One region of the Gordonia terrae genome, then DNA from elsewhere that is predicted to be linked to it. Evidence: predicted binding sites of a transcription regulator. Region 1 holds the regulator's gene; each other region holds the start of a gene.
The links. The regulator LexA, encoded in region 1, represses DNA repair genes until DNA is damaged. The targets are predictions, from matches to a motif close to CGAACANNTGTTCG.
Positions count from the first base shown of each region.

Region 2: the regulator LexA is predicted to act here: its motif matches at 3,923-3,936, upstream of BCM27_RS07825 (HNH endonuclease signature motif containing protein).
Region 3: the regulator LexA is predicted to act here: its motif matches at 5,014-5,027, upstream of BCM27_RS02220 (HNH endonuclease signature motif containing protein).
Region 4: the regulator LexA is predicted to act here: its motif matches at 2,718-2,731, upstream of BCM27_RS22770 (HNH endonuclease signature motif containing protein).

Region 1 is NZ_CP016594.1:2,520,264-2,528,279, forward strand. It holds gene pfkB (1-phosphofructokinase) at 1-517, opposite strand, end outside; gene BCM27_RS11445 (DeoR/GlpR family DNA-binding transcription regulator) at 514-1,284, opposite strand; gene BCM27_RS11450 (phosphoenolpyruvate--protein phosphotransferase) at 1,434-3,143, shown strand; gene lexA (transcriptional repressor LexA) at 3,121-3,825, opposite strand; gene BCM27_RS11460 (LysM peptidoglycan-binding domain-containing protein) at 4,068-4,607, shown strand; gene nrdR (transcriptional regulator NrdR) at 4,707-5,219, shown strand; gene hrpA (ATP-dependent RNA helicase HrpA) at 5,193-8,016, opposite strand, start outside.
Region 2 is NZ_CP016594.1:1,721,228-1,729,243, forward strand. It holds gene BCM27_RS07815 (aminodeoxychorismate synthase component I) at 1-520, opposite strand, end outside; gene metG (methionine--tRNA ligase) at 536-2,110, opposite strand; gene BCM27_RS07825 (HNH endonuclease signature motif containing protein) at 2,667-3,908, opposite strand; gene BCM27_RS07830 (HEAT repeat domain-containing protein) at 4,119-5,108, opposite strand; gene BCM27_RS07835 (HEAT repeat domain-containing protein) at 5,111-5,800, opposite strand; gene BCM27_RS07840 (glycoside hydrolase family 65 protein) at 5,868-8,016, opposite strand, start outside.
Region 3 is NZ_CP016594.1:482,879-490,894, forward strand. It holds gene gad (glutamate decarboxylase) at 1-430, opposite strand, end outside; gene BCM27_RS02205 (MerR family transcriptional regulator) at 543-1,334, opposite strand; gene BCM27_RS02210 (hypothetical protein) at 1,401-1,907, opposite strand; gene tgt (tRNA guanosine(34) transglycosylase Tgt) at 1,997-3,271, shown strand; gene BCM27_RS02220 (HNH endonuclease signature motif containing protein) at 3,302-4,999, opposite strand; gene BCM27_RS02225 (class I SAM-dependent methyltransferase) at 5,110-5,712, opposite strand; gene BCM27_RS02230 (SDR family NAD(P)-dependent oxidoreductase) at 5,863-6,780, opposite strand; gene BCM27_RS02235 (carbohydrate kinase family protein) at 6,839-7,795, opposite strand; gene BCM27_RS02240 (class II aldolase/adducin family protein) at 7,792-8,016, opposite strand, start outside.
Region 4 is NZ_CP016594.1:5,136,107-5,144,122, reverse strand. It holds gene BCM27_RS22785 (acetate/propionate family kinase) at 1-806, shown strand, start outside; gene BCM27_RS22775 (light-mediated development protein DET1) at 1,318-2,286, shown strand; gene BCM27_RS22770 (HNH endonuclease signature motif containing protein) at 2,756-4,417, shown strand; gene BCM27_RS22765 (serine/threonine-protein kinase) at 4,414-6,993, opposite strand; gene BCM27_RS22760 (glutamate ABC transporter substrate-binding protein) at 6,999-8,003, opposite strand; gene BCM27_RS22755 (hypothetical protein) at 8,009-8,016, opposite strand, start outside.

The DNA.
Region 1 (8,016 bases):
CGGTCGCCCGGAGCGGGGCGCCGGAGGTGTCCACCGCGACGCGGCACCCGGCCAGGACCAGGTCGTCGGCGATCGCGCGGTACCAGTTGTCGGTTACGCCGGGCGGGAGGGAGCCGCAGAGGGTGACCCACTGGGCGGAGTCGGCGTGCGCCCGGATGAGTTCGACGAGCGCATCGCGATCCCGCGCGGTCAGCGCGACACCCGGAGCGTTGATCTTGGTGGTCGTGCCGTCCGACTCGGCGATCGTGATGTTGGAGCGGACCTCGCCGTCGACAGGCACCGCGTCGTAGGGGAGTCCGAGTTCGTCGAGTGCGGTACACAGCGGGTCGCCCGTCCGCGCGGGGAGCAGGGCTCGGGTGGACAGGCCGGCGGCCGCGACGACGCGGGCCACGTTGACGCCCTTGCCGCCGGGTTCGGTGCGGACCGTGCCAGCGCGCTGCACCTCGCCGCGTGCCAGCGGTGCGCCGAGCTCGAGGGTGCGATCGAGGCTGGGGTTCGCGGTGACGGTGACGATCATGCGATCACGACCTCGACGCCGCGCGCGGACAGTGCCGCCGAGAAGGCCGGGTCTATCCCGGAGTCGGTGATGAGGACGTCGACGTCGTCGATCCCGGCGAAGGAGGAGAGGTCTTCGCGATCCATCTTCGAGCTGTCGGCGAGGACCACGACGCGTTGCGCGGCCGCGACCATCGCCGCTTTCACCGCCGCCTCGTCGGGATCGGGAGTCGACAGCCCATGGGACTCGCTCAGACCGTTGGTGCCGAGGAACGCGGTGGTGACCCGCAGGCGGCGGAGCGCGTCCACCGTCTCGACGCCCACCGTGGCCTGGGTGAGACCACGGACGCGTCCGCCGAGCGCATGGAGCCCGGCGGGGTGGGTGCCGGCCAGCAGGCCGGCGATGGGCAGGCTGTTGGTGAACAGGGTGAGCCTCCGATCGGGCGCGGTCGCCTCGGCGGCGCGGTAGGTCGTGGTGCCGGCGTCGAAGAGCACGGAACCGCCGTCCGGCGGCAGGAAACGGATCGCCGCTCGGCCGATCGCCGTCTTCTGTTCGATCTGGCTCGACTCGCGCTCGTCGATGCCGAGCTCACCCAGGGCGCGCATGACCTCGGCGCGCACGGCACCGCCGTGGACTCGCTGCAGATGTCCGGCACGCTCCAGGACGGCGAGGTCTCGACGGACGGTCTCGCTCGTGACGTCGAACTTCTCGGCGAGCGCAGCCACCGACGCCCGCCCCGCGACGCGCACCTCGTCGACGATCGCCTGTTGTCTCTCCTCGGCGTACACACCGCTCCGATCTCCGGTTCCGACCACCCCGCTTGTTGAGGCGTGTGGGATTGCATGTTGTAGTAATTGTGTTTACGCCTGTTTGTGTTGACAAGTCAAGCACATTTTGTAACGGTGGTCACATCGGTAGTCGAGTGAGAGGCAAGACGATGGCGCAGATCCTGACAGGGACCCCGGTGGTCGGCGGACTGGCCCACGGTCCCGCGCTGTGGCCGGGCGAGCGACCCGATCACACGCCGGAGAAGCTCGGCGTCGGCGTGGAGATCGCCGAGGAGCGTCGTGCCGACGAGGTAACACGCTTCGCCACGGCGGCAGGCGCCGTCGCCTCGCGACTGCGTACGCGCGCCTCCCAGAACACCGGGGTGACCGCGGAGGTGCTCGCGGCGACCGCGGGACTCGCCGAGGACCGGGGGTGGATCGGGGCCGCGAGCGCGCTCATCACCAAGGGCGCCACGGCCGAGGCCGCTGCCGTCGCCGCGACCGATCAGTTCGCGGCGGTGTTCACCAAACTCGGCGGGCTGATGGCCGAGCGGGTCACCGATCTGAACGATGTCCGCGACCGCGTGCTCGCCGAACTGCTCGGTCTACCCGAGCCGGGCCTGCCGACACCGCAGGTGCCCTCGGTGCTGCTCGCCGACGACCTCGCGCCCGCCGACACCGCCGGTCTCGACCCGACGACCACGATCGCGCTCGTCACCCGGCTGGGTGGGCCGACCAGCCACACCGCGATCATCGCCCGGCAACTGGGGATTCCGTGTGTGGTGGCCGTGGCCGATCTCGCCGAGATCACTGCCGGTACAACCATTCTCGTCGATGGGACGACCGGCCGGGTGGAGGTGGAGCCTGACGCGGAGACGGCGCGGGCGCGAGTCGAGGAGGATCGTCGGCACGCCGAGCTCGTCGCCGGGTGGACGGGTCCGGGGCGGACCGCCGACGGCATCGCCGTCTCGGTGCTCGCCAATGTCGCCGACGGATCGTCGGCGCGGGCCGCCGCCGGGCACCCGGTCGAGGGCGTCGGACTCTTCCGCACCGAACTCGCCTTCCTCGAACGTGCCGACGAACCGTCGGTGGACGAACAGGCCGCGATCTACCGGGAGGTCCTCGACGCGTTCGGCGGGCAGAAGGTGGTGATCCGTACCCTCGACGCCGGCTCGGACAAGCCCTTGAGGTTCGTGACCCACCCAGACGAATCCAATCCCGCGCTCGGTGTCCGTGGGGATCGAATCGCCCTGGCGCATCCCGAGATCCGAGCCCACCAGCTCGACGCGATCGCGCACGCCGCGTCGGGTTCCGACGTCGCGCCGTGGGTCATGGCGCCGATGATCGCCTCGCCGTCCGAGGCGCGCGCCTTCGCCGCGGAGGTCCGCGGCCGGGGCCTGGTCGCCGGGGTCATGATCGAGGTGCCCGCGGCCGCCATCCTGGCCGAGGCCGTGCTCGCCGAGGTGGACTTCGTGTCGATCGGCACCAACGATCTGACGCAGTACACGATGGCGGCCGATCGGATGTCGGCCGATCTCGCCGGATTGACCGATCCGTGGCAGCCCGCGGTGCTCAGCCTGATCGCGGGTGTCGCCGCAGCGGGTGTCCGCCAGGGCAAGCCGGTCGGGGTGTGCGGTGAGGCGGCTGCCGATCCGAATCTTGCCTGCGTGCTCGTCGGTCTCGGGGTGACCTCGCTGTCCAGCGCGCCGGCCGCGGCCGCCGCGGTGGGGGCTCGGCTCGGCGAGGTGACCGCACAGGACTGCCGCACCGCCGCCGACGCCGCGCTGGCCACGTCCGACCCCGCCGCGGCGCGGGAAGCTGCCGCGGCGGTGCTCGACCGTTCGGTCGGGGGAGAGGTCAGACTCGCCGCATCACGGTGACGACCTTGCCGAGGATCACGGCGTCGTTGCCCGGGATGGGATCGAACAGCTCGTTGTGCGGCATCAGCCACACATTGGCGCCCTGACGCTTGAAGGTCTTCACGGTGGCCTCGCCGTCTATCATCGCTGCGACGATGTCGCCGTTGTCGGCGACGTTCTGCTGCCGCACGACGACCCAGTCGCCGTCGCAGATGGCGGCGTCGATCATCGACTCGCCCACGACGCGCAGCAAGAAGAGCGAGCCCTCGCCGACCAGCTCGCGAGGAAGCGGGAACACGTCCTCGACCGCCTCCTCGGCCAGGATCGGGCCACCGGCCGCGATCCGGCCGAGGACCGGCACGAAGGTCGGCTCGGGCAGCCGGCCGGCCGACGGGGTCTCCGGCGACGGCGATTCGCTCGGCGCGATGTTGACCGCACGCGGCCGGTTCGCGTCCCGCTTGAGCAGACCCTTGCGCTCGAGGGTCCGCAGCTGGTGGGCGACCGACGATGTCGAGGCCAGGCCGACCTCGTCGCCGATCTCGCGGATGCTCGGCGGGTAACCGCGCTCGCGTACCGAGCGGCGGATCACTTCCAGGACCCCGAGCTGGCGCGGGGTGAGTGAGGCCTCGGCGGCGGCGACGTCGATGGGGGCCTCGTCGTCGGCTCCCCGCGCTCGGCCGCGCCTATCGCCGGTGTCACTCATGTTCGGTTCCTCTCGTCTTCGGAACGTGCTGGTAGATGGCCCGTGGGGATGTTCAGCCGCGTCCGAGCCTAGCGGAGTGCGACCTCCACCTCAAACATTTGTTCGATGTGTCGCGAGACTTTGTCGGTGCGCCGTGCTACAAATTCGAACATCAGTGCATCGAACATCTGATCGAGGTTCGAACACCGAATGCCAGACACCCGAACACCCGACGATCCCGCACCGAACACCCGGAGGGCACCATGCGCACCGCCACTCTCGTCGCTCCCGTCCGTACCGAGCGTCCCGACACCGTCCGGGCGCGCACCGACCGCGCCGACCGCATTCGGACCCGGACCCCGCTGTCCGACGGTTCTCGGCCCGTCGACAACCGGCCGGCAGGCAACCGTCCGGTGGGCGGGTCGCCACTGACGCCACGTGCCGGCGGCACGCACTGTGGCTCGGCGGTGGGTGCCAGGGGCCGCGGGCCGGTCGGTCCGGATGCAGCGGTGTTCCGTCGCCGTCGCCGCACCGCCGTCGCGGTCCTCGCCGGCGTCGGCCTTGCGTTCGTCGTGTGGGTGTTCGGTGTCGTCGGTCAGAACTATTCGGACTCGATGACGCCCGCCGCGGTGAGCGCAGAGGTCGTCCACGTGCGCGCCGGGGATTCCCTCAGCACGATCGCCGGCCGGGTGGCGCCCGAGATGCCCCGCGACATCGTGATCGACGAGATCGTCGCGATGAACGATCTGCCGTCGAGTGCGCTGCAGGTGGGTCAGCCCCTGCTCACCCCCCGGTACCGCTGAGGCCGGGCGGTATCCTCGATGTCACAGGGGCCGGCCGAGAAGCGGCGGGGCGCACGGTTTCGGTGCGTTCCAGCGTCCCGCGACCTGCGTGAGGACACGATGCGCTGCCCCTTCTGCAAGAACGACGACACCAAGGTCATCGACTCGCGTGTCGCAGATGAAGGGCAGGCCATCCGACGGCGTCGCTCGTGTGTGGAGTGCGGACGCCGATTCTCCACGGTGGAGAGCGCCGTGCTCGCCGTGGTCAAACGCAACGGTGTCACCGAGCCGTTCAGTCGCGAGAAGGTCATGCGCGGTGTGCGTCGTGCCTGTCAGGGGCGGCACGTCGCCGAGGACGCACTCGCGCAACTCGCCCAGCAGGTCGAGGACACGGTGCGCGCGAGCGGATCGGCCGAGATCCCCAGCAACGAAGTCGGTCTCGCGATCCTGGGGCCGCTGCGTGATCTCGACGAGGTGGCGTACCTGCGGTTCGCGTCGGTGTACCGGTCGTTCGACTCGGTGGAGGACTTCCAGCGGGAGATCGACGATCTGAAGTCGTCGGCGTCCGGTGGCGGGCGTGTCGAGACCGCCACCACCGATCCCGTCTCAGCCGAGTCGGTCCAGAGCTCGTAGGACGCGCTTCTCCGACACGGGGAACGCGGTACCGAGACGCTCGGCGAACAACCCGACCCGTAGTTCCTCGACGAGCCACTGCGCCTCGTCGTCGACGATCGCCCGTCGGTGCTCAGGGACCTGTTCGAGCCGTTGAGCCCACCGCTCGACGACGCGATCGACGACCGCGACGCCGGCCTTGTCGCGCGCGGCGGACGCGGGCAGCGCCTCGAGACGTGCCCGCGCACCGTCGAGGTACCGCGGCAGGTTCTCCAGATGCCGCCGTGCGGTGGCTGCCACGAAGCCGTCGAACACGAGATGGTCGATCTGCTCGGCGACGTCGTCGGCAGCCAGCGATCCGGCGTGCCGGTCGATCGCCGCGCGGACCGGCGCCAGCCGTTCGAGCGCCGCGACGGCGAGCGAGAAATAGTCCGGGGCGGCCTCGGCGACGCGCGGCCTGATCCGCTCGAGGAAGGCCGAAAAGGACTGTGGCGAGCGGACTGCCGCCAGCTGGGCGTCGCCGACGCCGATGACCGCGTCCCGGATGGCCCGTCGAGTGCAGTCGGCGAGCAGTGCCTCGATGTCCGCATAGGGACTCAGGCTCAGGGCGAGTCGTTCGGCCGGATCGAGTGAGCCGGCGAGGCGTTTGGACAACGGGGGAATCGCCAGTTCGAGCAGGGCGACGAGCCCGCGACGACGGAGACGCTCGCGGGCGTCGGGGGAGGACGCGTCCACGACGATCACGCCACGCGGGCGGCCCTTGTCATCGGCGACCGCGTCGATCGTCGGGTAGCGGGTCAGCCGCTGCCCGGCGACGTCGACCGTCGTCTGTTCGGGGAGCGTGCCGATCCCGTCGGCGGTCCAGGCCCGGTACAGCGTGCGTGACACCGTTCGCGGCGCCGCGGGCACACCCTTCTGCTGGAGCTCGGACAACGAGTCCGCGCGGGCGATGATCCGTCCGGCATCGTCGGCGACCGCGAAGTGCATCCGGAGGTGAGCCGGCACCCGTTCGACGTCGAAATCGGCTGCGGTGACCCTCATCCCGGTGATCGCCGACAGCTCGCGCGCCAGTCCGGCGGCCAGCGGCTCCTTGCGGGGGGTGAGTCGGCCGAGGGCGAGGTCGGCGAATCGCTGCGCGGGGGACATGCTCTTGCGGAGTTGTTTCGGCAGGGACTTGACCAGTGCGGTGGCGAGTTCGGCGCGCATGCCGGGGACCGACCAGTCGAATCCGGCCGGACGCACATGGGGGAGCAATGCCTGCGGGATCACGACCGTGACCCCGTCGTCGGGCGCGCCGGGTTCGAAGCGGTAACGCAGTTCGAGTCGGGTGTCGCCCTGCTGCCAGGCGCCGGGGTAGTCCGTCGGCGCGACATCGGTGCCTCCCGTGACGTCCTCGGGACGCAGATCCAGCAGATCCGGCTCGGCCCGGCGGGCCTTCTTCCACCATGAGTCGAAGTGTCGCGCGGAGGTGACGTCGGCCGGTAGCCGCTGGGCGTAGAACTCGAAGAGCTGGTCCTCGGTGATCACCAGACCCCGGGTGCGCGTGCGGTTCTCGACGTCCGAGGCGGCCTCGAGAAGCTTGCGATTGCGGTCGAAGAAGGCGTGCTGCGTCCGCCAGTCGCCCTCGACGAGAGCGTGCCGGATGAACAGCTCCCGCGAGACCACCGGGTCGATGGGGCCGTAGTCGACGCGCCGACGGGCGACGAGCGGGACCCCGTAGAGCGTCACGCGTTCGTAGGCCATGGCGGCCCCGCGTCTGGCGGACCAATGCGGTTCGCTGTGGGTGCGCTTCACGAGATCCCCGGCGAGTTTCTCGGCCCACAGCGGATCGATCCCGGCGACGGTGTGGGCGAAGAGTCGGGACGTCTCGAGGATTTCGGCCGCCATGATGAAGGCGGGTGGCTTCTTGGCGAGCGGAGAGGCGGGGAAGATCAGCAGCGTGGTGTTGCGCGCACCGGTGAACTCGCGGCCCTCGGTGTTGCGGGCGGCGATGTTGCTCAGCAGACCCGACAGGATGGCCCGGTGGACGGCGTCGGCGTCGAGCTCGGTGGGCGCGACCGACCAGTCGAGGTCCTTGACGATCTCGGTCAGCTGTCGATGGAGGTCCTGCCACTCCCGGATGCGAAGGAAGTGCAGGTACTCCCGCTCGCACATGCGCCGAAAGCGGCTGCCGGACAATTCCTTGCGCTGTTCGCCGAGGTATCGCCACAGCTCCACGTAGGACAGGAAGTCCGACTGCGGGACGACGAAGCGCCGGTGCTGGGCGTCGGCGGCCTCCCGGTGCTCGGCCGGCCGTTCCCGCGGATCGGGGAGCGACATCGCCGCGGCGATGACGAGAAGGTGGTCGAGACAGCCGAGCTCGTGTCCGGCGATGAGCATTCGGGCGACCCGCGGATCGACCGGAATCCGCGACATCGACCGGCCGGTCGGGGTGAGCCGAGGCGGGCCGCCCTCGCGTGGGACGGTGATGGCGCCGAGTTCGGTGAGAACGCCCATGCCGTCGCGGATCGCGCGGTCGTCGGGCGGCTGGACGAACGGGAACTCAGCGATCTCGCCGAGTTTGAGGGAGGTCATCTGGAGGATGACGGCCGCCAGGTTGGTGCGCAGGATCTCGGGGTCGGTGAACGCCGGTCGGGATTCGAAGTCGTTCTCGCTGTAGAGGCGGATGCAGACACCGGGCGCGACGCGACCGCATCGGCCTGCGCGCTGGCGGGCGCTGGCCTGGGAGACCGGCTCGATGGGCAGGCGATTGACCTTGGTCCGGGTGGAATACCGGCTGATCCGGGCGGTGCCGGTGTCGATGACATACCGGATGCCA
Region 2 (8,016 bases), 800 kb from region 1:
CGCACGCCTGATAGACCTCACCGGCGCGGATGGCGTCGAGGCACTGTGCGATGGCATCCAGATGTGAACTGCGTTCGGGCGCATGCCATTCCACCGTCGGTGCAGCGGTGGATCCGCGCCGCGTGACGGGGTCCGCCCGGTCTCCGGCGGCGCGCACGGCCGCCTTCGCCCAGTCGGGTACACCGGTGCCGGTGCAACTCCAGCGTCCATCGCGGAGTACGAGCACGCCGTCGGTGTGTCCGCCGACGTTCGGCGGCAGCGACGCGTCGTGCGGCCGCACCGGAAACCCGAGGTACCCGAACCAGAACCGGTCGGGGTCATCCGGGGGCAGGCAGCCGGGTGTCAGTTCGATCGACGGTGCGATGACGGCGTCGGCGTCGTACCAGTCACCGATCAGCGCGGCCGGCGGCGGCAGGCGACGGGCGGCGGTCTCGGCGTGCAGTGCACGCAGTACGTCGAGTGCCGGCGCCACCGCGTCCGGGCCGAGCGAGTCCGACCCCACCCCGTCCCACGCGACCATTCTCGATGTGCGGGTTCAGTTCTCGTACCGGGGGAACACCGGAGTCGGCTTCGGCAGCGCGGTACCGGGTTCCAACCGGGTGGCGGCTGCGGTGAACTGCCGATCGTCGCCGACGACGAGGAGGTCCAGGATCTTGTTGGACGACTCCGGCATGACCGGTTGGCTCAGCAGCGCGACGATGCGCACCACCTCGGCGCAGACGTAGAGAACCGTGCCGGTGCGGTCGAGGTCGGTCTTGGCGAGCTTCCACGGTTCCTGTGCCGAGATGTACCGGTTGGTCTCGGCCAGCGTCGACCAGAGCGCCTCGAGCGCCAGGTGGATGGCCTGGTTGTCGATGTGGGCGCGCACGATGTCGAGCAGGGAATCCGCACGTGTCAGCAGCGCGGTGTCGGTGTCGGTGAACTCGCCCGGTGCCGGCAGGGTGCCGTCGAAGTACTTGCCGATCATCGACAGGGTGCGCTGCGCCAAGTTGCCGAATTCGTTGGCGAGGTCGGCGTTGATGCGGGACACGATCGCCTCGGCCGAGTACGAACCGTCCTGACCATAGGACACCTCGCGGAGGAAGAAGTAGCGCACCGGGTCGAGACCGAACTCGACGATCAGGTTCTCCGGGTCGACGACGTTGCCGACCGACTTGCTCATCTTCTCGCCCTTGTTGAACAGGAATCCGTGCGCGAACACGCGCTTGGGCAACTCGATCCCGGCGCTCATCAGGAACGCGGGCCAGTAGACGCAGTGGAATCGGATGATGTCCTTGCCGATGATGTGCAGGTCGGCAGGCCAGAACCGCGCGAAGGTCTCCGGGTCGTCGGCGAACCCGACGCCGGTGAGGTAGTTGGTCAGGGCGTCGACCCACACGTACATGACGTGTTCGGGATGTCCGGGTACCGGGACGCCCCAGTCGAAGGTGGTGCGCGAGACCGACAGGTCGGTGAGGCCGCCCTTGACGAAACTGATGACCTCGTTGCGCCGGACGTCGGGACCGACGAACTCCGGCCGGGACTCGTAGAGCTCCAGCAGTTTGTCCTGATACGCCGAGAGGCGGAAGAAATAGGTCTCTTCCTCGGTCCAGGTGAGGACATGCCCGGTGTCGGTGGCGACGCGGTCGCCGGACTCGTCGACCCGGGTGTCGGCCTCGGCGTAGAACGTCTCGTCCCGGACGTCGTACCAGCCCGAGTACTTGTCCAGGTAGATGTCGCCGCGGTCGCTCATCCGCTTCCACAGTTCTTCCGAGGCGCGCTTGTGGTCCTCGTCGGAGGTGCGGATGAAGCGCTCGAAGCTGGACCCGAGGCGTTCCTGCAGCGACTGGAAACGGTCGGAGTTCCGCTTCGCGAGTTCGGCGGTGGGGATGCCCTCCGCGGCGGCGGTCTGCTGCATCTTCTGCCCGTGGACGTCGGTGCCGGTGAGGAACCGGACGTCGAACCCGTCGAGCCGCTTGAACCGCGCGAGCGCATCGGCGGAGATGTACTCGTAGGCGTGCCCGATGTGCGGAGCGCCGTTGGGGTAGGCGATCGCGGTGGTGATGTAGTACGGGCGTCCGTCGCCGTGGGATGCGCCGGACGGATCGGGGCTGGTCAGATCGGGTGCCATAGTGCCCAACAGACTACCGACCGGCCGGGACGGCACCCAATTGCGGTCCAGACGATTTCTGGTCGGCACTGTGTCGATCCTGCGCGCGGCGCTGGGTCTCCGGAAGGCTGCGGAGGCCGTGGGAGCTGCGGAACGGTCAGCACCAGCTCGCTGACCATCGTGCTGGTCCATGAACGGGCTCATGCGCCGACCCAGGTGCAGAACCATGCATTGTCCGAGGTGGCGAGGGCCAGACCCGCGTGGTGGCGGCACACACGACCGAGACGGTGACGGCTGAGGCGACCGGGACGGCGGCGACTGACGCGACCAAGACCGCGACGACTGATGCGTCAAGTAACGCGTCGAGTAACGCGGATTCGTTGCGGTCCATCTCCCGAAGATCCAGGAGACGGACCGCAACGACGCCCACGCCGTGCTCGGCTTTCACACTGTGGAGTTGTCAAGGAACGCCGCGACGGCCATGCCGTCAGGATCTGTGGTCGTGAGGTGTTGTCGTGTCGGGTGCTCGGTCCCGTCTGAGATGGCTTGTCCCGCAGTGCGTGCGGTGGCGCAGGACCTACACGAAGACGTCGTCGAGTCGCATCGTGCGTCGGTTGTAGGCGGGCCGCGGGCGGCGTTGTGGGTCGATGTCAGCAGGCGGGATCAGCCAGGGGTGGCGGTCATATCCCATCGTCACTTCCCAGCCGTGATGATGTACCTGCGTGTGGCAGCGTTGGCAGAGCAGGCACCCGTTGTCGAGGTCGGTGGGGCCGCCATCTACCCACGGCACTATGTGATGCACCTGCGTATGTGCCGCGGGCGCACCACATTTGATACAGCACAGGTCGCGGACGATGATGGCCTTGCGTAAGTGGGACGGGAAGAGTCGCCTACTTGTCCCCATCTGTAAGGGCACGCCTTCCCCGTCCAGGACGATTTCGCTCACAAGGGCGTCGCACGCGAGTCGCTTGGCGGTGGTCTGCGACACCGGACCGACCCATGGCAGTCGCGCCGGATCTTTCGCATCGGCCGGGATCGTCACCAACAGCTGGGTTCGAGGCGAACCGCTGGTGTCGAGGGTCGCTCCGATCGCCGCCTGATCCATCAACAACTCGAAGCCGTCGGCCCACCGCTGGTCCCGCGTCCGTCGATCCTCGCTGCCGTCGGGTTCGGGTCGCGGGCAGGATCGTTCGTCGATCATGGACAGGAACTTCTCACCGACCACAGCGGTGAGGTCGGCCTTGATCTCCACACGGCCATCGTCGGTGATGCGCGAGTTCACCACGTTCAGCGAGGCGTCCTCGGCAACCGGGATGGCGTCGTCGGCGGTGTCGGCGTTGCGGTGGGCGATGGTGCGTGCGTGGTCGGCGATCTCGGTGGGGGTGGCACCCGAGAATGCTTGAGCCAGCAGCTCGGACTCATACGCCGCCCGGTCCTCGTCGGAAAGTACTGTGGGTGTTTGCTTCTCGATGACGGTCAGGCCGCGGACAACCGCGTCGACGCATTCGGTCGCCAGATGCCCGTCGGAGGCGCAGTCGCCGAGCTTCGGCAACGAGTCGATCCGCTCTCCGATCCGTATGCTGCGGTGGGCGACAGCCGGCGCGAAACCCATCTCGATCAGCACCCCGCGTGTGGTCGACCCCACCCTGTCTGCCGCGCCGGTCGCTTCGAACGATGCTGCGTGCACGGCGATCTGATGACCGACGACGTTGTACAGCAACCGAAGTTCGTCCAGGCGGTCGAAAATCTCCCGGCCGGTCGGGTCGGTGGGTGGTTCGAGGGTGATCACGAAGTCTCGCATCTCGGCGATCGGGGTCATGCCACCAAGGTACTCGACAATCCGTTCGAAGACGAGCGGTTTCCACAACTACATCCAGTCAAAGATGTTCTACGACAGCGATTTTCACATCAGAACCATCAGTGAACAGGAGCACCTTCAGTGAACCGCAGTGAACCGCAGTGAACCGCAGTGAACCGCGGTGAACAGAAGTCCCACGAGTCACACAGTTTTCGTCGACTTGTTGAGCTATCAGCCCTGCGGCCGCCGATCGAGCAATACGGTCGCGGTGCGCGCGACCATTTCGTCGGCGTCACCGGTGCACGCCCGCAGCGCCGAAGCTGCTGCGGTACCGGGGATCTCGGCGAGAGCCTGCACCAGGCGCGATCGAACGGACGCGTCGGGGTCGGCACCCAGGCGGTCGACGAGAAGGTCGACGATCCGCTCGCGGTGGGCTTCGTGGCCGGCGAGGACCTCGGCGGCCTCGACATCGCGGTCGCCGGCACCGATGAGCTCGACCAGGGCATCGACCGCGACCGCGGCACCGCGGCGTCCGAGGGTCAGGGCAGCGGTGCGTCGGACGGCGGGATCGGGATCGGCGAGCAGTCCCTCGAGAACCGACGTGACGTGTGTGGTCTCCTCGATCGCGGCGAGCGCGGTGACCGCCCGGCGTCGAACAACCGGATCGGGGTCGGCCGCACCGTCGACGAGGCGGTCGACACCGCCCGGTCTCTGCGCGAGCGCCCACCGAAGGGCACCGGCGACGTTGGGATCCGGCTCCTTCAGGAGTGCGTCCGCCAGCGAGTCCCCGGACACCCTGACCTCGCCGGCCAGCATCGCGGCAGTCTGACGATCGGCCGCGTTGTCGGACTGGACGGCACGGAGCAGTCTGACCACTCCCAGCACCGCGGACCACTCGGTGGGCCCGGCACCCCGCACGTCCTGCAGACGCGCGAGGAGCTGGGCATCGGCAGCCATCCTCGCCTCGGTGTCGTCGATGAGGCGGTCCATGAGCGTGTCCGGTGCGAACCCCGGCTCGTCGAGCGCGCGGCCGACGTCGCGCAGCGAGAGTCCGAGCGATCGGAGGCTCTCGACGTGCAGGAGCCGCTCGAGGTCGGCCTCGGAGTACTCCCGGTAGCCGCCCGACGTCCGGCCGGTCGGTCGCACGAGTCCGAGTGAGTCGTAGTGGCGCAGCATCCGGCTGCTTAAGCCGGTGTGCCGCGCCACCTCGCCGATCAGCACCGCTACGTTCCGTCCGTTGTTTCGACAGCCGAATCGTCGTCGGGGACAGTGTTGGTCGTCGGCGCGACGAAGTCCGACGCAGCGGCGAAGTCACTGTCCGGGTCGTCGATCAGCCGTTCGGTGGCCACGACGTGTGCGCGCACCGCGCTGTTGCCCCGCTGTTTCGCGACGGCAAGCGGTCCGACCGTGGCGTCGCCGAGTCCGGCCAGGGCACGGCTGAGACTCCGTCGGACGTCGGTGCTCCCGCGGCCGAGTTCGCCGGCCAGTTCGTTCGCGAGCCAGGCCTCCCGGCCCGCCGGGACCAGGACGACCGCGGTCCGCCAGGCGGCGCGAGCCACCTCGTCGTCCGCATCGTGCAGGAGCGCGGGTGTGATCGACGTCCACACCGACCGGTCACCGATCTTCGACAGGGTGTGTAGTGCCTGTGCCCGCGCCTGCGGAGACGCGGACGCCAGCTCGGGAATGAGGCCGGGCACCGTCAGTTCGGCGGGCAACCGCGTCAGGGCCCAGGTCAACATGTCCCGCACGAAGAAGTCCGGTTCCACGCCGCAGCGTCGGATCAGCTCCTCGGCATACCCGGGATGCGGGTTGCTGCCCGCCGCCATCGCGGCCCGCAGCCGCATCGACGCGTCATCGGCCGACAATGCTGCCATCAGGGCCGGATCGAGTGGGCGGGTTGTCTGGTCGGTCATGATCGACCACCTCCTTCACCACCCACCTGACCGCTTGACACCGTGTCAAGGTCAAGCGTCGGGGGCCTTAGATCTCCCGACGATACGGATCACACCCGGGCGGGGCCTTGGGCGGCTCGCGATATTCCAGTTCCGGGATGTGCATGGTCATCGGGGCGGACTCGAGAGTGAACTTCTCGCCGTGATGCGCGAGGTCGATCGGCGGGCCCGACAGCAACCGATAGGTCGCGTTGTCCTTGTCGACGGCCACGACGATCTTCGAGTCACGGATGATCATGCGGAACGACATGTAGGTCAGCCGCTTCGGGAGCCGGGGCGCGAACGTGATGTTCCCGCCGAAGTCGCGCATGCCGCCGAAGCCGGCCACGCAGTCGGTCCAGGCACCCGCGAGCGCCGCGATGTGCAGTCCGCTGCTGACGTTGTTGTGCAGGTCGTGCAGGTCGGTGAACACCGACTCGGCGAGCAGATCGTAGGCGAGATCGGGGTAGCCGACCTCGGCCGCGGTGACCGCCTCACAGCACGCCGACAGGGACGAGTCGCGGACGGTGAGCGGGTAGTAGTAGTCGAAGTTGCGCAGTTTCTGCTCGGGGGTGAAGGCATCGCCGAACAGATAGGTCGCGAAGACCAGGTCGGCCTGCTTGACCACCTGCTTGCGGTAGAGGTCGTAGTACGGATAGTTCAGCAGCAGCGGATACCGCCCGACCGAGGACTCGAAATCCCAGGCGCCCAGCAGGGTGAACGACTCGCACTGCTGGTGGACGCCGAGGGCGTCGTCGTAGGGGATCGTCATGTCGTCGGCGCACGCCTCCCAGTGCGCCGCCTCGGCGGTCGTGACCCCGAGATGCTCGGCGAGATCGGGCCGGCGGTGCACGGCGGCCACCGCGTCCCGCAGGTTCTGTTGCGCTGCGAGATTGGTGAAGGTGTTGTTGTTCACGACCGCGGTGTACTCGTCGGGACCCGTCACCCCGTCGATGCGGAACTTCCCGTTCACATCGTGGTGACCCAGCCCGGCGAACAGTCGCGCGGTCTCCACGAGCAGTTCGACGCCGCACTCGGTTTCGAACTGCTCGTCGTTGGTCGCTCGCAGGTAGCGAGCGGTGGCGTTGGCGATGTCGGCGGACACGTGCACGCCTGCGGTGCCGGCGGGCCAGTAGCCCGAACACTCGTCGCCGTTGATCGACCGCCACGGGAACATCGCCCCACGCTGGCCGAGCTCGGCGGCGCGGGACTTCGCCTTGTCCATGGTGGAGTGGCGCCACCGCAGTTCCTCGCCGGCGGCGGCGGGGACCGTGTAGGTGAGCATCGGCAGGATGAAACTCTCGGTGTCCCAGAAGGTGTGACCGTCGTAGCCGGGGCCGGTGAGGCCCTTGGCCGGGATGGCGCGGGACTGACCGCGTGCGCCGGCCTGCAACACGTGGAAGAGCGCGAACCGGACGGCCTGCTGCAGCTCCGGATCGCCGTCGAGTTCGACATCGGCGTCGCGCCAGAAGTCCTCGAGGTAGCGGACCTGGTCGGCCTTGAGTGAGTCCCAGCCGGTCTCCATCGCCATCGCGAGGGCCGCGTCGACCTGGGCGCGCAGTGCCGGCACCGAACGCCGCGCCGACCAGCCGTACCCCATGTACTTGGTCAGCGTGAGGCTCTTGCCCTTCGGCACGTTCGCCGCGATGGTGAGCCGGGCGAGGTCGCCGTCGGCGCGGATGAACGTGTCCGCCTTGTCCGGGAAGTAGATCTCGTGATCCATCCCGGCCGCGATGTGCAGGCCGGACTTCTTGGTGTGGTGGACCAGCATGCCCCAGTAGTTGCGGCATGTCGCGAGATCGGAGACGAGGGGTGCGTCGAGCGCGGCCGCCAGACGCGGGTCGTTCCCGGGGGCGGGCACCGGCTCGTTGGCGAGGAGGTCCGACTGCAGGACGAGCTTCATGTCCTCGTCGACCGGCTCGACCTCATACCGGATCGCGGCGATGGTGCGCTTGGTGAACGACACGAGCCGCTCGGATTTGATGCGCACCTTGCGGCCCGTGGGTGAGGTCCAGACGGTGTGGCGACGCAGTGTGCCGGTACGGAAGTCGAGGGTCCGCTCGTGTTCTTCGGTACGCCCGTACCGGAGGTCCATCGGCTCGTCCTCGACGAGCAGCCGGATGATCTTGCCGTCGGTCACGTTGACGACGGTCTGTCCCGACTCGGGGTAACCGTAACCGCTCTCCGCGTAGGGCAGG
Region 3 (8,016 bases), 2.0 Mb from region 1:
CACCGAGCATGCACGCCTCCGACGAACCGATCGTGGAGGTGCCGATCGCGTTGTCGACGTCCGGGTTGTGCCACAGGTCGGCGAGGATGCGCCAGCACCGGTCCTCGATGGCCGCCGTCTGCGGATACTCGTCCTTGTCGATCATGTTCTTGTCGACGGTCTCCGCGTACAGCTTCTGCGCCTCGTCGTCCATCCACGTGGATACGAAGGTCGCGAGGTTGAGGCGAGCATTGCCGTCGAGCATCGCCTCGTCGTGGACGATCTGATATGCCGTCTCGGGCAACAACATCGAGTCACCCAGCGCGAACTTGGGGAGGTCGGTGGCCTCTCCATCGCGGGTGAAGACGGTGCGCAGGGTCATCGCATCGCCGATGTTGGTGGTGGCGCGGGCGCCACCGGACTGGTTGTGAACGCCCGGGTCGGTGGTCATGTGCACCGAAGTTAGTCGAACCGGACCACTTCCGGAGCGCTTCGTGAGTGAACCGCCGACGCACGGTCGTCGAACTCATCCTCCGGCGTTCGACGACCGTGCCCGGCATCGGTCACTGTTGCGCCGCGTTGGCTCGGATCACCTCTCGCAGGTAGACGGCGAGCCCGGGCGCGTGTTCGTCATAGTGCTCGGTGAACCGCGGGTCCGCGACGTACATGTCGGCGAGGCAGATCTGCATGGCGTGGTCGCAGTCGTAGAAGCGACCGATCTGAGCCCGGTGCTCCTCGGCGAGCGCGTTGGCCTCCGCCGAACCGGGTGTCACGTCGCGACGCATCGCGTCGGCCAGACGGCGCTCGAGATCGTCGGTCTCGTCCTTGATCCGTTGCCAATCCTCTTTGGAATACTGCGCGGTCCGCTGCTGGCTCTGTGTCCATGCCTCGGTGTCGCCCCAGCGCTCCTCGGCTTCGACGGCGTACTCCTCGCCGGGCCAGTCGTCTCCGAAGATCTCGGCCTGGTCGGCCGCCGACAGGGTGATGCCCTTCTTCTTGGCGTTCATCATCTCCTCCAGTGCTGCGACCATCCGGAGCAGGCGATCGATCCGGCCGGTGAGGATCTCGCGCTGGGTCTGGAGATGACTCAGCGGGTCCGCATCGGGGTCGTCGAGCAGGGCCGCTATCTGCTCGAGGGAAAAGCCCAGCTCACGGTAGGTGAGTACCTGGTGGAGTCGTTCGACGTCGGTGTCGTCGTACACGCGGTACCCGGCCGGCGTCCGGCCGGACGGCACCACCAGACCGATCTGGTCGTAATGATGCAGGGTGCGGACGCTGACCCCCACCAGCCCGGCGACGACACCCACGGTCAGATCGCGGACGTTGTCGCTCTCGGTGCGCTTTTCCTCGCTCACGGGACCTACCCTGCTGCCTGACGTCGCGTGAGGGTCAAGTGTGGGGGGTTCGGGCTGTCGTCGGGTTCACGGTGCGAAGCCGATGACCGCGGTGCCCTTCTGGCAGGCGGCGAGGACGCCCTCGAGTTGCGACGGCGCGCAGGTCCAGCCGGCGATCGACTGCTGCTGGCCGGTGGTGATCTTCGGTCCGTACTGGGTGGCGATGGTGCGCGCCGAGTCGCAGGCCACGTCGCCGGCGAGCACCATGACCCGCAACGAGCCGTCGGGGCCGGGGATCGTGCCGCAGGAGGTGTCGGAGTCGTCGGATGCGACTGCGCTGGAGGTCGGCGTCGACGACACGGGCTTGCGACCCGGGACCACCGGGGGCGACGTGGCGGGTTGTTCGGCGGACTGCGGTACGGACTCCGCAGCGCCGGCCTGGGTGGTCGACGAGGCGGTGGTCACGTCCTGTTCCGCGCCGCACGCCAGGAGCGTCGACATCGCCGCGGCGAGTCCGACGGCCGTCGCGGCGACCTTGATCGTTCGGCGAGGGCGGCTCGTGGTGGCACCGGTGGGACGAGTTCTGCGCGACATGGTTCCCCACGGTAGCGAATGGGGTGGCGCGCTCCGAACAGGTCGTCGCCACCCGCGCCGGTTTGGGCGGGCGCGCTGGACCTGCGAAGATGCAGGACGTGAGCAGTACCGGAACCGAACTCGCCGACCCCACGTACGCCATCGCCACCACCCTGCCCGGCACCCGCGGGCGCACGGGGACGATCACCACGCCGCACGGGCCGATCCACACCCCGGCGTTCGTGCCCGTCGGTACCAAGGCGACGGTCAAGACGGTACTGCCGGAATCGGTCTCGGCCCTCGGCGCCCAGGCGGTGCTCGCCAACGCCTACCACCTGTACCTGCAGCCGGGTCCGGAGATCATCGACGCCGCGGGCGGGCTCGGCGCGTTCATGAACTGGCGAGGACCCACCTACACCGACAGCGGCGGATTCCAGGTGATGTCGCTCGGTGCGGGATTCAAGAAGGTCATCTCGATGGAGGCCACCGGCACCCCCGACGACGACCTGACCGCCAACGGCAAGGAACGGCTGTCAAGGGTCGACGACGACGGGGTGACCTTCAAGTCGCACCTGGACGGCTCGACGCACCGCTTCACCCCAGAGGTGTCGATGCAGATCCAACACCAGCTGGGCGCCGACATCATCTTCGCCTTCGACGAACTCACCACGCTGATGAACACCCGCGACTATCAGGTGAATTCGCTGGAGCGGACCCGGCTGTGGGCGATCCGGTGCCTCGACGAACACAATCGGTTGAGCGTCGAGCGCGCTCATCGGCCGCAGCAGGCCCTGTGGGGTGTCATCCAGGGTGCCCAGTACGAGGATCTGCGGCGCAAGGCGGCTCGCGACCTCGTCGCCCTCAGCGAGGCGGATCGCGGGGCCGGCGGAAAGGGGTTCGGCGGCTACGGCATCGGCGGGGCGCTCGAGAAGGACAACCTCGGCACGATAGTCGGATGGGTGAACGACGAGCTGCCGGAGGACTCGCCGAAACACCTGCTCGGGATCAGTGAACCGGACGACATCTTCACCGCCATCGAGAACGGGGTGGACACCTTCGACTGTGTGTCGCCGACGCGGGTCGCCCGCAACGGTGCCATCTACTCACTCGACGGCCGGTACAACGTCACCAACGCCAAGTACCGCAGCGACTTCCGTCCGCTCGACCCCGAGGTCGAGAACTACACGTCGCAGTACAGCCGTGCCTATCTGCACCATCTGTTCAAGGCGAAGGAAGGCCTCGGCCCCACGCTGGCGACGCTGCACAACGTGTCCTTCATCGTCACGCTCGTCGACCGTGCCCGCGAGGCCATCGAGAACGGCACGTACACCGAGTACCGCGACGAATTCCTTCGCCGCTATTACGGGGCGTCGCGCGACGCATGACTTCGCCCACCGCGTCGGTGACGGCGGTGTTCAGAAGGGTGGCGGGTTGGCGTCGTTCCAGCGCTGTTCCGCGCGTTGCTGGCGTCGGAAGTCGTTGTCGCGTAACCGTTTCAGTTCGGCACGTGCGGGGTGGTCGGGTGGCCGTCTCGGGGCGAGGCGGTTGAACAGGTCGCGCCCGCTGAAGGCGTTGCCGACGAACATGTGCCCGGTGGGTGTGGTGAACCACGCCGTGAGGAATTCGTCCTGGTGGTCCTGCCAGCTGGTGAAGGTCTTGATGCGGTGATGAAACCGGCACAGCGGTTTCAGATTCCGCGCATCGGTCGGTCCACCACGACGTGGGTCGGTGTGGTCGAACGGGTCGGTGTGATCGAGATCGATCTGCCAGACCGGGGCGTTGCAGCCGGGGAAGGTGCAGCACAGTTCACCCGCACGCACCAACGCCTGCAGCTTCTTCGACGGGGTGTATCGCGTTGTCGAACTGTCCGCCTCGGGAGCCGATGCCAGTGGCGCGTCGGGCGCGGGATGGATGTAGGTGCGGCGGGCTTCGGCGAGGAGTGTTCGGGCGGTGTCGGCGTCGATGATGCCGTGGCGGTCGAGGAAGGCGGGGTCGTCGTCGAGACCGATCAGGGTCGACAGGTTCACCACGATGTGAAACGTCGCCCGCGGCGCCAGCGATGACGACGGCGAGGCGGCCGGCGCGGCCGGGTCATCGACAGCGACGTCGGCTGACGGGTCGACGACGGTGCCCACATCCACCATCTCAGCAGCTGGTGCAGGCGTCTCGACGGTCTCCACTGTCGCTGGGTCGAAATCTAGTCCTGTCTCGGGTTCGGTTGCGGTGGTGGCGCAGTCGTCGCATGAGCACGCGATAGAAGCTTCACCCCGGGCGAGTGCTTTCAGGGCATCGGCCCGGCGGTTGGCCAACGTTCGAGGGTCACCGGCGTGTACCGCGGTGGCCATCGCCGTCAGGCGGGCGTCGAACTCGGCGGCATCGACGTCGGGCAACGTGCCGTTGATCCGGGACTGTCCGGGCGTGAACCGATCGGGGGTGACGGTCACCTTGCGGTCTTTGGTCACCCGTTCCTGGCGGCGGCGGATCGCATCGGGTGCCCATGCCGCGACGATCGCGTCGACCATGGCGGTGAACCGAGCCGTGGACATCGGTGCTCGGGCGAAGATCGCCTCGGCCAGGTGGGCGTCGACGGTCTGCATTTCTTCGTCGTCGGTGATCAGTTTGGTGCGCTTGAGGGCGATCAGGAAGCGACGCTTGTCGATTCGACCGCACGCGAGTGCGTGTCCGGTGAACGCTAGCCGGTAGCGCAGCGCGTCACCGGCGAAGATGAGTTCTTTCGCTTCGGCCGGGGTGACCGTGAGGGTGGCGCCGACTTCGGCGATGGCCTGTTCGAGGCCGGTCGGACCGAACTGCTCATACGGGTTCTCCCCGGCGGCCACGCGTGCCGACAGGGCATCGAAGGCTTCGATGGAGTCGAGTTCGCCGGTGTGCACCTCAGCGCGCCGCTGGGTGTAGTCCATTTCGCGTTCGTCGTGAATGAGACTGGCAACGGTCATCATTCGATGCGCAGACGCGGCCGCCAGGCCGGCGCAATGATTCAAGACCTCGACGAGTTCGGCGGCGGAGAGTTCATTGTCGGGACGAAGGCGCGGTTCGACGGAATGCTGTGATGGGTCCACCGCTGTGGTGGATCCGGCCCCCGCCCCCGATGACATGACTCCACTGTACTCGAATATGTGTTCGAGTCAAGGGTTTCTCATTCGCAATCCGCGGCGAAGTGGGTTGCCCACGGTCCGGGTGGCGCCCCGCCCGGCTCTCTGTGCCGCTAGCTCGGTTTGTGCCAGGTGATCGAGTGTCGCCACAGTGGTAGTCGACGCCACTTCATACCGGGAAGTACCTCAGCGGCGATCTGCCTGACCTCGCCGAAGGTATGGGGAAACTGCATCCGCACAGGGGCATTGTGCTGCCAGAAGCCCCGAGTGCGAGACAAGACCTGGTGCTGCGCCGTTCCTACCAGGTCGCAGGCGAAATCATACGCGGATGAGCTACGGGCGCAGCCGATCACAACAAGGGTGCCGCCGGCAGCGGTGAGTTCGGCCAGCCGCTCGAGTCCGACGGCAAGCTCAGGGAAATGATGAATGGTGGCGACGGCGACCACGAGGTCGTAGTGAGCTTCGGGCAGCTTGTAAGTCAGAACATCCCCGGCAATCCAGGTGATATCTGCCGGGGCGCTCGACCGAGCACGGGCGATGCTCTCGGCGTCCGAATCGATACCGGTGACCTCAGGGAACTTCTCAGCGAGACGAATCGCCAGGAGTCCATCACCAGTGCCCACGTCAAGTGCAGTGCGTGTGTTCGTCGGCGCGGCGTCGAGGGCTTTGTTGTAGTAGTGGATGTTGTGGTTCCACACGTCTCCTTCTTTGCGCACCTCGCCATCGTGGCATGCACCAACAGTCCCGGTAGGAGGTCGACGTGTGCGACGGTGAGGTGATGACGACTCCTGCGCGATTCGGTCTGGTGTCTCTGGCTATCTCGCAGCCGATGTCTTGACGCAGACTCTCACCGATGACCCGACACATCACACAGAATCCTCGCCGACCATTCGTTCACGGATTCCACCGGACACTCCGGTGCTGTCCGGGTTGAGGTCGTGGATCGCGCCCGAATGCGGCTCGACGGGCGTGCCCTTCTCGGTCTCGGACTTCGCGACCGCCGCCGAGAACCGCTCGGTGAGTCCCGGCATGATCTGGTGAGAGGCGTTGGCGGCCTTGGCCTTGTAGCCGATTGGTTGGTCCAGTTTCGGATCGGTGCAGGCGGCGACGATCGCGTCGACCACGATCTGCGGGTCGTCCATCGCGGACATGCGAGGTTCGTGCCCGGTGTAGTTGGCGGCGTGAACCCACCACGGTGTGTCCACCGCCCACGGCATGATGGTGCCGACCTTGATCTCGTCGGCGCCGGCCATTCGCAGCTCCTCGCTGAGCGAGTGTCCGAGGCTCCGGACCGCCGCTTTTGTTGCCGCATAAGTGTTCTGGAGCGCGATGGGAACCGCGCTGTCGACCGAGCCCACATTCACCAGCGTGCCGTGACCTTGCGACCGGAAGATGCGAAGTGCCGCATGCGCACCGTAGATCAGCCCCTTCAGGTTCACGTCGACGAGGCGGGCGTGATCCTCGATCGGGATGTCCCAGAAGTACCCGACCGCGCCGACCCCGACGTTGTTCACCCATACGTCGACGGAGCGGAAGCGTTCGAGTGCAGCGGATGCCAGATGGGCGACCGCGCGCGGATCGCTGACGTCGGTGGGTACCGCCATCGCGGACCCGCCCTGGCCGGTGATCTCCGCGACGATTTCGTCGAGCACGGCGGTTCGACGGGCCGCGACCACCACGTTGGCGCCGAGTTCACCGAGCCGGACCGCGGCACCGCGCCCGAACCCGCTGGACGCCCCGGCGATGACGACGGTCGAACCGGTGATCTCGTTCTTGTCGCTCATGCTGACCGCCTACCCGAGGTCGGGGCCACCAAACCGACATCGACGGCCGGATGGTCGCTCAGGTGGCGGCGCGGGATTGCCGGAACGTCTCGATCGCGGCGCGGTCGTAGGAGTTCGCGGCGGTTCCGATGCCCTGCGCGACATGCGCGGCGACAGCGCAACCGAGTTCGGCGGAGTCGGCGAGATCGAGCCCGCGGAGCCGACCGGTGAGGAATCCGGCGGAGAACGCGTCACCGCACCCGGTGGTGTCGACGACGTCCACCGGGAACGCGGGTACCCCTATGGCGTCGTCGGCGGTCACGACCAGCGCACCCTCGGCGCCGCGGGTGAGTGCCACACATCCGACGCCGCGCCCGAGGAGCGCTCGTGCGCCGTTCTCGAGGTCGTCGGAGCCGGTCAGGCCGCGGGTCTGCTCGTCGTTTGGCAGCAGGTAGTCGAGATGGGGAAGCGCCTCGCCGATCCACTCGAGGAGCCCGGGGTCGCCACCGGAGAGCAGGTCCGCCGACGTCGTGATCCCGCCGTCGCGGGCGCGGCCCAGGAGTTCGGCGGCTAGCGGGCCGCCGAGGAATTCGGGTCCGCCGAGGTGCAGATGATCGAGCCCGTCGAGCGCGCCGGAGGCGAGGTCGTCCAGGACGAACTGGGCATTGGCTCCGATGCAGTGCCACGCGGGCCGGTCCCCGTTGGGCCGCACGGGTATGACCGACGACGACGTCTGGACCCCGTCCTTGGGCACGAGACCGCATGTGTCGACGCCCTCGGCGTCGAGCAGCGCGGTCAGCGATCGCCCGATCGGGTCGCCGCCGATCGCACCGTGGGTTCGGACCGAGGCGCCCAACCGGCTGAGCACGAGCGCGGTGCCGCCCGCGGTACCGGCCGCCGAGAAGCCGATGGACTCGACCAACGCGCCGTCGGAGCCCGCCGGGATGGAATCGATACCGACGACATGTATGTCCAGCACGTGGACGCCCACGGTCGCGATCGTGAGGGGGGCGGTCGTCGCGGACGAAGGTGTCACGTGCGGTTCTCCTTGGGGGTCCCGTAGTCCAGTCGGATCGCCTGGGCGACAGTGGACTGCTGTTCGTCGGCGGTCAGCTCGCGGGGCCGGCCGATGCTACTGGCCCGGTGGTACAACGTGGCGAGCCATTCCAGCAGCAGGGCGTTCGCCACGGCGTCGGCCAGGCTGGAACCGCGTGCCACCGAACCGTGATTCGCCATCAGCGCGACCTGCGTGTCGAC
Region 4 (8,016 bases), 2.6 Mb from region 1:
TCCTTGCCGCGCAGGAGTTGCTGCCGGACGTCCCGTCGGTCGCGGTCTTCGACACCGCCTTCTTCCACGGGCTCCCGGATGCGTCGGCGACGTACGCGATCGACCGTGCGGTCGCCGACGAGCATGCCATCCGCCGCTACGGGTTTCACGGCACCAGCCATGAGTACGTGTCCGGGCGGGTGGCCGAGTTCCTGGACCGCGACCCGGCGTCGCTGAACCAGATCGTGCTGCATCTCGGCAACGGCGCGTCGGCGTCGGCCATCGCGGGTGGGCAGCCCATCGACACCTCCATGGGCATGACTCCGCTCGAGGGGCTGGTGATGGGAACCCGCAGCGGCGATCTGGATCCCGGGCTCGTGCTGCACCTGAACCGGGTGGCGAACCTGTCCGTCGGCGAGATCGACACACTGCTCAACAAACGGTCGGGACTTCGAGGCCTGTGCGGGGAGAACGACTTCCGTGCCATCACGGAGCTGATGGATTCCGGCGACGACTCCGCCCGACGCGCCTTCGACGTCTACATCCACCGCCTGCGCCGTTATGTCGGCGCCTACGCCTTCGCGCTCGGCCGCGTCGATGCCATCACCTTCACGGCGGGGGTGGGGGAGAACTCGGCAGTCGTTCGCTCTCGTGCGCTGGCGGGCTTGGAAGGATTCGGGATCGTCGTCGACGAGGGGCGGAACACTATGCGCGGCAAGGCTGCTCGCAGGATCTCGGCGGATGACAGTGCAGTGGAGGTGCTCGTCGTGCCGACCAACGAAGAGCTCGCCATCGCACGGCAATCGGCGGCGGTGGTTGGGGGCTGATCTCCCGGACTAGGCCCCGGCGTCCTGCTGCAATTGCGCGTGAACGCGGGTTCCCGGGAACGGTATGCCGGCCTTCGGCGCCCTGGTGCTGAATCGGCTCAGGGAGGGCGACACTAGTTTGGTGGGTGTCCCTTGCGAGCAGGCGTAGGCGAGAATCTCGATCTTGTGGGGCTCGTAGTCCAGCTCGTATTTGTCGAGCACGGTTCGCCAAAGCTTCCGGCACGCCGACCCGAACCCTTCGGCATTCGTGGCCGCATAGGCGTAACAACTCCTTGATCGGGAGTGCGAACTAGGCCCTGATCAGGGCGTCCAGTGAAAAACGAGATTCTGAAACCCTCGTGGGATGACTCGGTCGCATAACCACCCGGTCGGAGACGGGGTATTGGGGTCCTCCCCTGGGTGCCAGCACCAGCACCCTGAGGTGCTTGCCGAAGTGTGGCGAAACACAGTTGAACCGGATCGCGTGACCTGTGACTATGTGGCGGTGGAAGCGCATGACAGTACGCAGTCGATGGCTGATCTGATCGAGGGCGGACGCACGCTTGTCGGCGTCATAGGCACAGTGCAACGTGATAACTGGGACCATCCCGAACGAGCAGTATTCCATTCCCGCGTCGGTAAGACCCTGTACCTCCGCAGCGCAGATCCGTGTGACCCGGCTTCGGAACCAATTCCGGTCTACGAGGGCGACGAAGTAGTAGTCCTGGAACACGTCTCACACATGAGCATCCACACCGAACCGGAGGGGCCAGCTGGCTTTCTGATAAGCCAGAGGCTCGTTCCGGTCCGGGAAGAACACGGCAAGGTCGTCGCCAGACCTCTGCGGCATGGCGAGCCCGACGACGGTCGCCGGTGCCACGTCAGGCCTGGCGATCAAGTGGAGATTCTGCCCGCGGTCGAGTTGGACTACATCGACGAATGGGAGGGCCGAGATGTCAGCGGCTACGTTCCTTTGACGCCGGTTCTATGGGCGTGGATGTCCCTCGGGGAACACAATTCCGAGGACAAGCGGCGGTACCTGCTTGCAGCTGCGCGACGTCTCGACCAGGCACAGAACCTGTTTCGGCGGATCGAGGAGCTTCGCCAGTCCGACCACGAGGGCGCCCCTGCCACTAGTCGAGCGATCTTCGAGCTTGTTGGCGCTACCGAGTTGGCCGTCGTCTCACTGAGTCGAGCCATCGACATGTGTAGGCAGGCAGAGTCGGCGATCGGCACGATAGTTCGAGTTCCGAACGAGATCACTACAACGTGCGATGCGGTAACGAAGATTCGAAACGCGTACGAGCACATCGAGGATCGGGCGTTGGGCAACGAGCGCCACGGTCCACACCCCGACGCGTTGACGATCTTCAAACACGACCAGGTAGTCGGTGACGGCGTAATCGAGTATGGCGCATATCGACTGGATCTCATTACCGAAGTACCCCAGATCATTCGAGCTACCAGGCAGTTCCTCAAGGGTGTGGCCGCTGAAATCTGAGGAGCGTCGGGGGTGACGCAAACAGGGATCGCCCCCGACGGACCCGCCACAACTACGCAGCGTCCTCAGCCACTCCGACGACCTCATAGCCACGCTGAGCGCACAGCTCGCGGCAGGCTTGAAGCCGTCGCTCAGGGAAGGTTGTAGCGTCGTTGACGCGGGACAGCCGGACAACGATCAGGGCTCGTACGATGACCTCCCCCACGGGGTAAACCGGCATAGGCGAGTACTCGAAGGTCGACGTACCGGCTCTCAAGAAGGGCCGGCGTCGCGGAAGACCGAAGGGCCGGAGCGCTTGTCGGCGATCGGATGAATGACCGAGCCGCAGGACGGCTCGAGAATCGGCTGCCTTTACCACGCACCACCGACGAGATCCGGTCAGCGCCTAGACAACGAAAAGTATTGCGCTCCATACGCATAGCCGCTAGTATCGAACATGTATTCGCGCAATCGTCTCCGGGGGGTGACCATGTCCGACGAATCCGCTTCGCTGCAACCTCGTGCCGTCGAGCTGGTGGCCGAGCTGCATGCGATCCTCGACGAACTGCAGACGGTCGACCTGTCTCCGTGCACCGACGACGAGCTGATCGACGTCGCATCGGCGACCGAACGCGCCATCGCTCGAACCACGTACGCCGGCGACCGGCAAGTTGCCGAAGTCGAGGCTCGCGATCTTCCTCGCAAGACCGGGTACCGCACCCTCATCCAGTTCATGAATCACCGCCTCCGCATCACCAACCCGGTGCGACGGCGCAAGCACCTCAATGCCACCGCCACGCTCACGTGCCTCAACGGCGATCGCCTGGAACCCGAACACCCCACACTGGCCGAAGCGTTCGCTGCAGGGTCTGCCGGGACCGCACACGTCCAGGCGGCCCTCGATGTCCTCGACCGGATTCCCCACGCCATCGAACACGACGTGAAAGTTGCTGCGGAACGGCAGATGGCCGAGATCGCCGTCGGTCACACGCCTGCCGACATCACCCAACTCGGTGCGCGACTCCTCGCGCACCTCGACCCGGACGGCACACTGTCCGACGACACCGATCAGCAACGACGACGAGGCCTGTGGATCGGTCGGCAACGCGCCGATGGCACCGCGAAGATCTCGGGCACGCTGACTCCCGCACTCGCCGCCCGGTTGACGATGATGTTCGCGGTATGGGGCAAGCCCGGACTCAACAACCCCGACGACCCGAACTCGCCCAGCGGGCCGGCCGGCACCGCCGATCCCGACGCCCTGGCCCTCGCAGCCGACCGCGACCAACGCACCCCCGCGCAGACCAATCACGACGCACTGGACGCCGCACTCACCGCCGGTTTCGCAGACGGCGCGTTCGGAAAGTCGCACCGCGGCCTGCCCGTGCAACTGATCATCAAAGCCGACCTCAGTGACCTGATCCGCGAAGCCGGACTCGCGACCACCGCCACCGGAACCCTGCTGCCCATCCGGGACGTCATCGCGCTCGCCGCGGATGTGCAGCCGTGGTTGGCGATCTTCAAAGACCACACCACCGTTCCGCTTCACTTCGGACGCGGCAAGCGTCTGGCCACCCGCGAACAACGCCTCGTCTCCTTCGCCCGCCCCGACGGGGAAGTGTGCTCGGCACCCGGCTGCGATCAGCCCGCCACCCAGGTGGAGCTCCATCACGCCGAACAGGATTGGGCCAAGGGTGGTCTCACCGACATCGACGACCTCGCACCAGCGTGCCCGCGACACAACCGCATGGTCGGTGATGAGCCCGGCCAGTACACCACCCACATCGAACGGTCCGGACCCGACGAAGGCCGCTGCGTCTGGCGACTCAACGCCGAACCCGGCGCACCACCCAATCCCGACCGCCTCAACCGCCGACCCGACATACCCCGGCGGTTCGCAGAATTTCTACGCGACATACGCGCCGAGATCCACGGACCGACCACCCGGCCCGGCGATCAAGCACGCCCGGAGACGCCACACCGCCAAGACGCACGCCAATCATGGTTGAAAACCAGCCACGTCATCGACGTCCGACCACCACGGCGCATGCGTCGCCGACGTCCAACGCCGGTCGAGGCGCACCTCGAGGATCTCCTCAGGCAAGAACCGCTCGTGTGCAACGCAACCGGGACGCCTTTCGAAACGCCCTAGAACAACGTGTTCGGTCGGACATAGTTGGCGAGGTCGACCAGCATGAACCGGTGTGCTCGGTTGGTGCGGGTCAGACGGGCCAGCTGACGTAGCGAGCGCTCGGTGCCGGTGCGAATCCCGTACTCGGTGAACGGGAATCCGAGCAACGTCGAGGGTTCTTTGTCCTGTGCGGCATCCTCGGGGTTGTCGTGGATCCAGCCCAGCGCGGTACCCAACACGATCAGCAGCATCCGGGCCTTACGTGGTTCGGTGTCCGGGATCTGCTCGAGACGCCGGGCCGCCTCGACGATCTGCTCACGGGTCACCTGCGTGGTGGGCCGGCCGTGGACGAGCGCGATGATCGCCGTCGCTCGTGCGGTGTTGAAGTGGCGACTGGTGGCCGGCACCTCGTCGAGCGGCTGGATGGCGGCGTCGATGTCACCGGCGGCCACCGCGAGCCGGGCCAGTCCGAAGGCGGCGGTCACGATGCTGTGGTCCGTGAGCCACAGATCGTGATAGTGGTGCTGCGCAACGTCATACAGCTTGGCGATCTTCTCTGCGGACTTCGCGGGGCCCTTCTCGTCGGCCAGCCAGCGGCCGATGAGTTCGGCCGTGCCGGCGACGGCGAGCTTCGGTGCGACCTCGCCGGGCATCGCGCCGAGGACCTCGTCGAAGCGCTCGTAGGCGAGTTCGGGCTCGTCGTTCATCAGCGCGCAGATGCCCATGTACCACTCGACCCGCCACGAATCACCGTGGTGGGCCCGGACTTCCTGCAGAAGGGCGAGCGCGGTGTCGACGTCATCGAGTTGCAGATGAGCGCGTGCCTCGGCGAGATCGATCTCCCGAGAGGGGTGGGCGTTCTTGACCGGTCGGCCGCCGAAGAGCGACGCGAAACCCTCTGCGCGGGCGGTGTTGATGGAGTCGAGGGTCTGGCGCGGATCCGACAGCGCCGCCGAGGTGAGCAGGCTCGCGGCCGGGTCGAGCGGGTTGACCAGTGGGACGGGCAGCGCGTTGGCGATGTCCACCGGGTCGTAGAACGCCGCCTGATCGGGGTCGAAGAAGCCGTCGACGGGCGCGAGCATGAGGTCGGTGCCGAACGTCGAACGTTGCGGGGTGAACACCGTGGACAGCGCGGGACGCGGAACGCCGGTGTGCACGGCGACGGTCTCGCGCAACACGTTCAGCACCTGCGTGCTCATCTCCTCCGCGGAGACGAAGCGGTCGGCCGGATCGGGTGCGGTGGCGCGCTGCAAGAGGCGGTAATACGACGGATTGTTCCGGAACAGCGGCGTTTTCGACGCGGTGGGCAGGCCGTCGACGTAGCGCCCGTGGCGCATCTCCATCGGCACGGTGAGCACTGCGAGGGTACGTCCGATGCTGTAGATGTCGGTCGCGATCTGCGGTCCGGTCTTGACGATCTCCGGCGCCTGGAACCCGGGCGTGCCGTAGAGGTGACCGTAACCGTTGATCGGGGAGACGGCACCGAGATCGATCAGCTTCACCTCGTCACTGCCGACCATGATGTTCTCGGGCTTGACGTCGTTGTAGACCAGGCCGACCGAGTGCAGGTAGCCCACGGCGAGAAGCACTTCCAGGATGTAGGCCAGACCCTGCTCGACCGAGAGCAACGAGTTGTCCGGGTCGCCTGCGGTGATCTGCTTGAGCGTCTGACCGCCGATGTACTCCATCACGATGTAGCCGAAGCGGTCATCGTCGTCGACGTGCTCGACGAAGTTGTAGATCTTGACGATCCCGGGATGATTCACCGAGGCCAGGAACTGCCGCTCGGCGACCGCGACGCGCTGCGCCTCCGAATCCGAGGAGTTCAGCAGGCCTTTGAGGACGACGGGCCGATCGCTCACATTGCGGTCGATGGCCAGGTAGATCCAGCCCAGGCCGCCGTGGGCGATCGCACCGGCGATCTCGTACTGGTCGGCGACCAGCGTGCCGGGAGCGAGACCGGGAACGAACGAGTATCGCGCGCCGCAGTTCCCGCAATCACCGGTCGGCGGACCGGCGCCCTCGCCCTCGACGCGGCCGACCGGTTTGCCGCAGCGCCAGCAGAACCGCTTGTTGTCGGCGATCACCGGGTCGTCGATGACGGCGTCCTCGGGTTCGATGTCGGTGATCTTCGGCATCTCGACCAGGCCGCTGCCGAGCCGGCGTTCGTGCACCGGAGGACGGCGCCGCGGCACGAGTCGCCGGCCGAGCGGACCCGAGTCGGGCTCCGGATGGGGCACGGCCGGACGGGACCGCACGACGCGGTCGGTCCGATCGTCGGGGTCCACCCCGACGGTGAACACCGGTGCGACAGCCTGTGTTCCGACATCGGGGTCGGTGCGCCGACCGGGCCGCGGATCGGTCGTGTCGTCGGAGCCGGCGGTCAGCGCCGCGAGGTCGGCCTTCTGGGTGCCGACCTCGCCGACCTCGTCCTGCCCGACCTCGTCCTGCCCGACCTCGTCCTCGCCGAGAAGCGCGTCGAGCGAGACGCGCTGGGTGCCGAGGTCCCCGCCCCGATCGTCCTCGCCCCGATCGTCGCCCGCCTGATCGTGGCGGACATCGTCGGTGTCGTGATCGTTGCGCGCTGCGCCGTCCATGGGCATCAGTCCCGGTAGTACGGCTGGGGCGCGCCGTACCCGCTGTCGAGGATGGACAACCACCGGTCGCGGATCTCCTGCCAGCGACCGGTCACGCGGATGCGCTCGAGGACCCCGTTGACGAACCGGATCATGTCGTCCTGGCCCTTCGGGATTCCGACGCCGTAGAACTCCTCCCCGAGGCTGGGGCCGACGACCCGCAACCACGGGTCCTGTGCGGCCAGACCCGCGAGGATGGCGTCGTCGGTGGTCGCCGCGTCGATCTGCCCCTGTTGCATCAGCACCAGGCAGTCGGCCCAGGTCGTCGTGCTGACGATGGTGGCGCGGGGCTGGATGGCCTGGATGCGGCCGATCGAGGTCGTCCCGCGCGCCGCGCAGACACGCTTGTCCGCCAGCTGCGCCGGTCCGGTGACATTCGAATTCCGGAACGACAGAATGCGCTGCGAGGCAACGTAATAGGGAGCCGAGAAGCTGATGTCGCGCAACCGGTCGCACGTGATGCTCATCGTCTTGATCACCACGTCGACCGTCATGTCCCGCAGGGCGTCGATCCGCTGGGCGGAGCTCAGGACCTGGAACTCGACGCGACGGTCGTCGCCGAAGATGGCGCCGGCGATCTCGTGCGCGATGTCGACGTCGAAGCCCTGGATGTCGCCGGTGATCGGGTCGCGGAAGCTGAACAGGTTGGAGCCGATGTCGAGGCCGACGATGAGCCGTCCGCGTTCGAGGATCCCGGCCATCGTCGAGTTCGGCGGCATCTGGCGCGGGAGCGGCATCTGGGCGGGCGGACGCAGGGTCAGGGTCGCGTTGCACGCCTCGGAACTCGGCAGGGGCTCGACGGGCACGTCGACCTGGACGCCGGGCAGAACCGGCGGTCCGGCGGTGGCCGTGGGCGGAGGTGATTCGGGTGCGGGAAACCGCACACATCCCGTGGCGACGAGGCCGGTGAGGGCGAGCAGGACCGCGATGGTCAGCAGGCGGTGACGTGAGGCGATACGAGGTGCGGGCATGGTCGTCATCGGT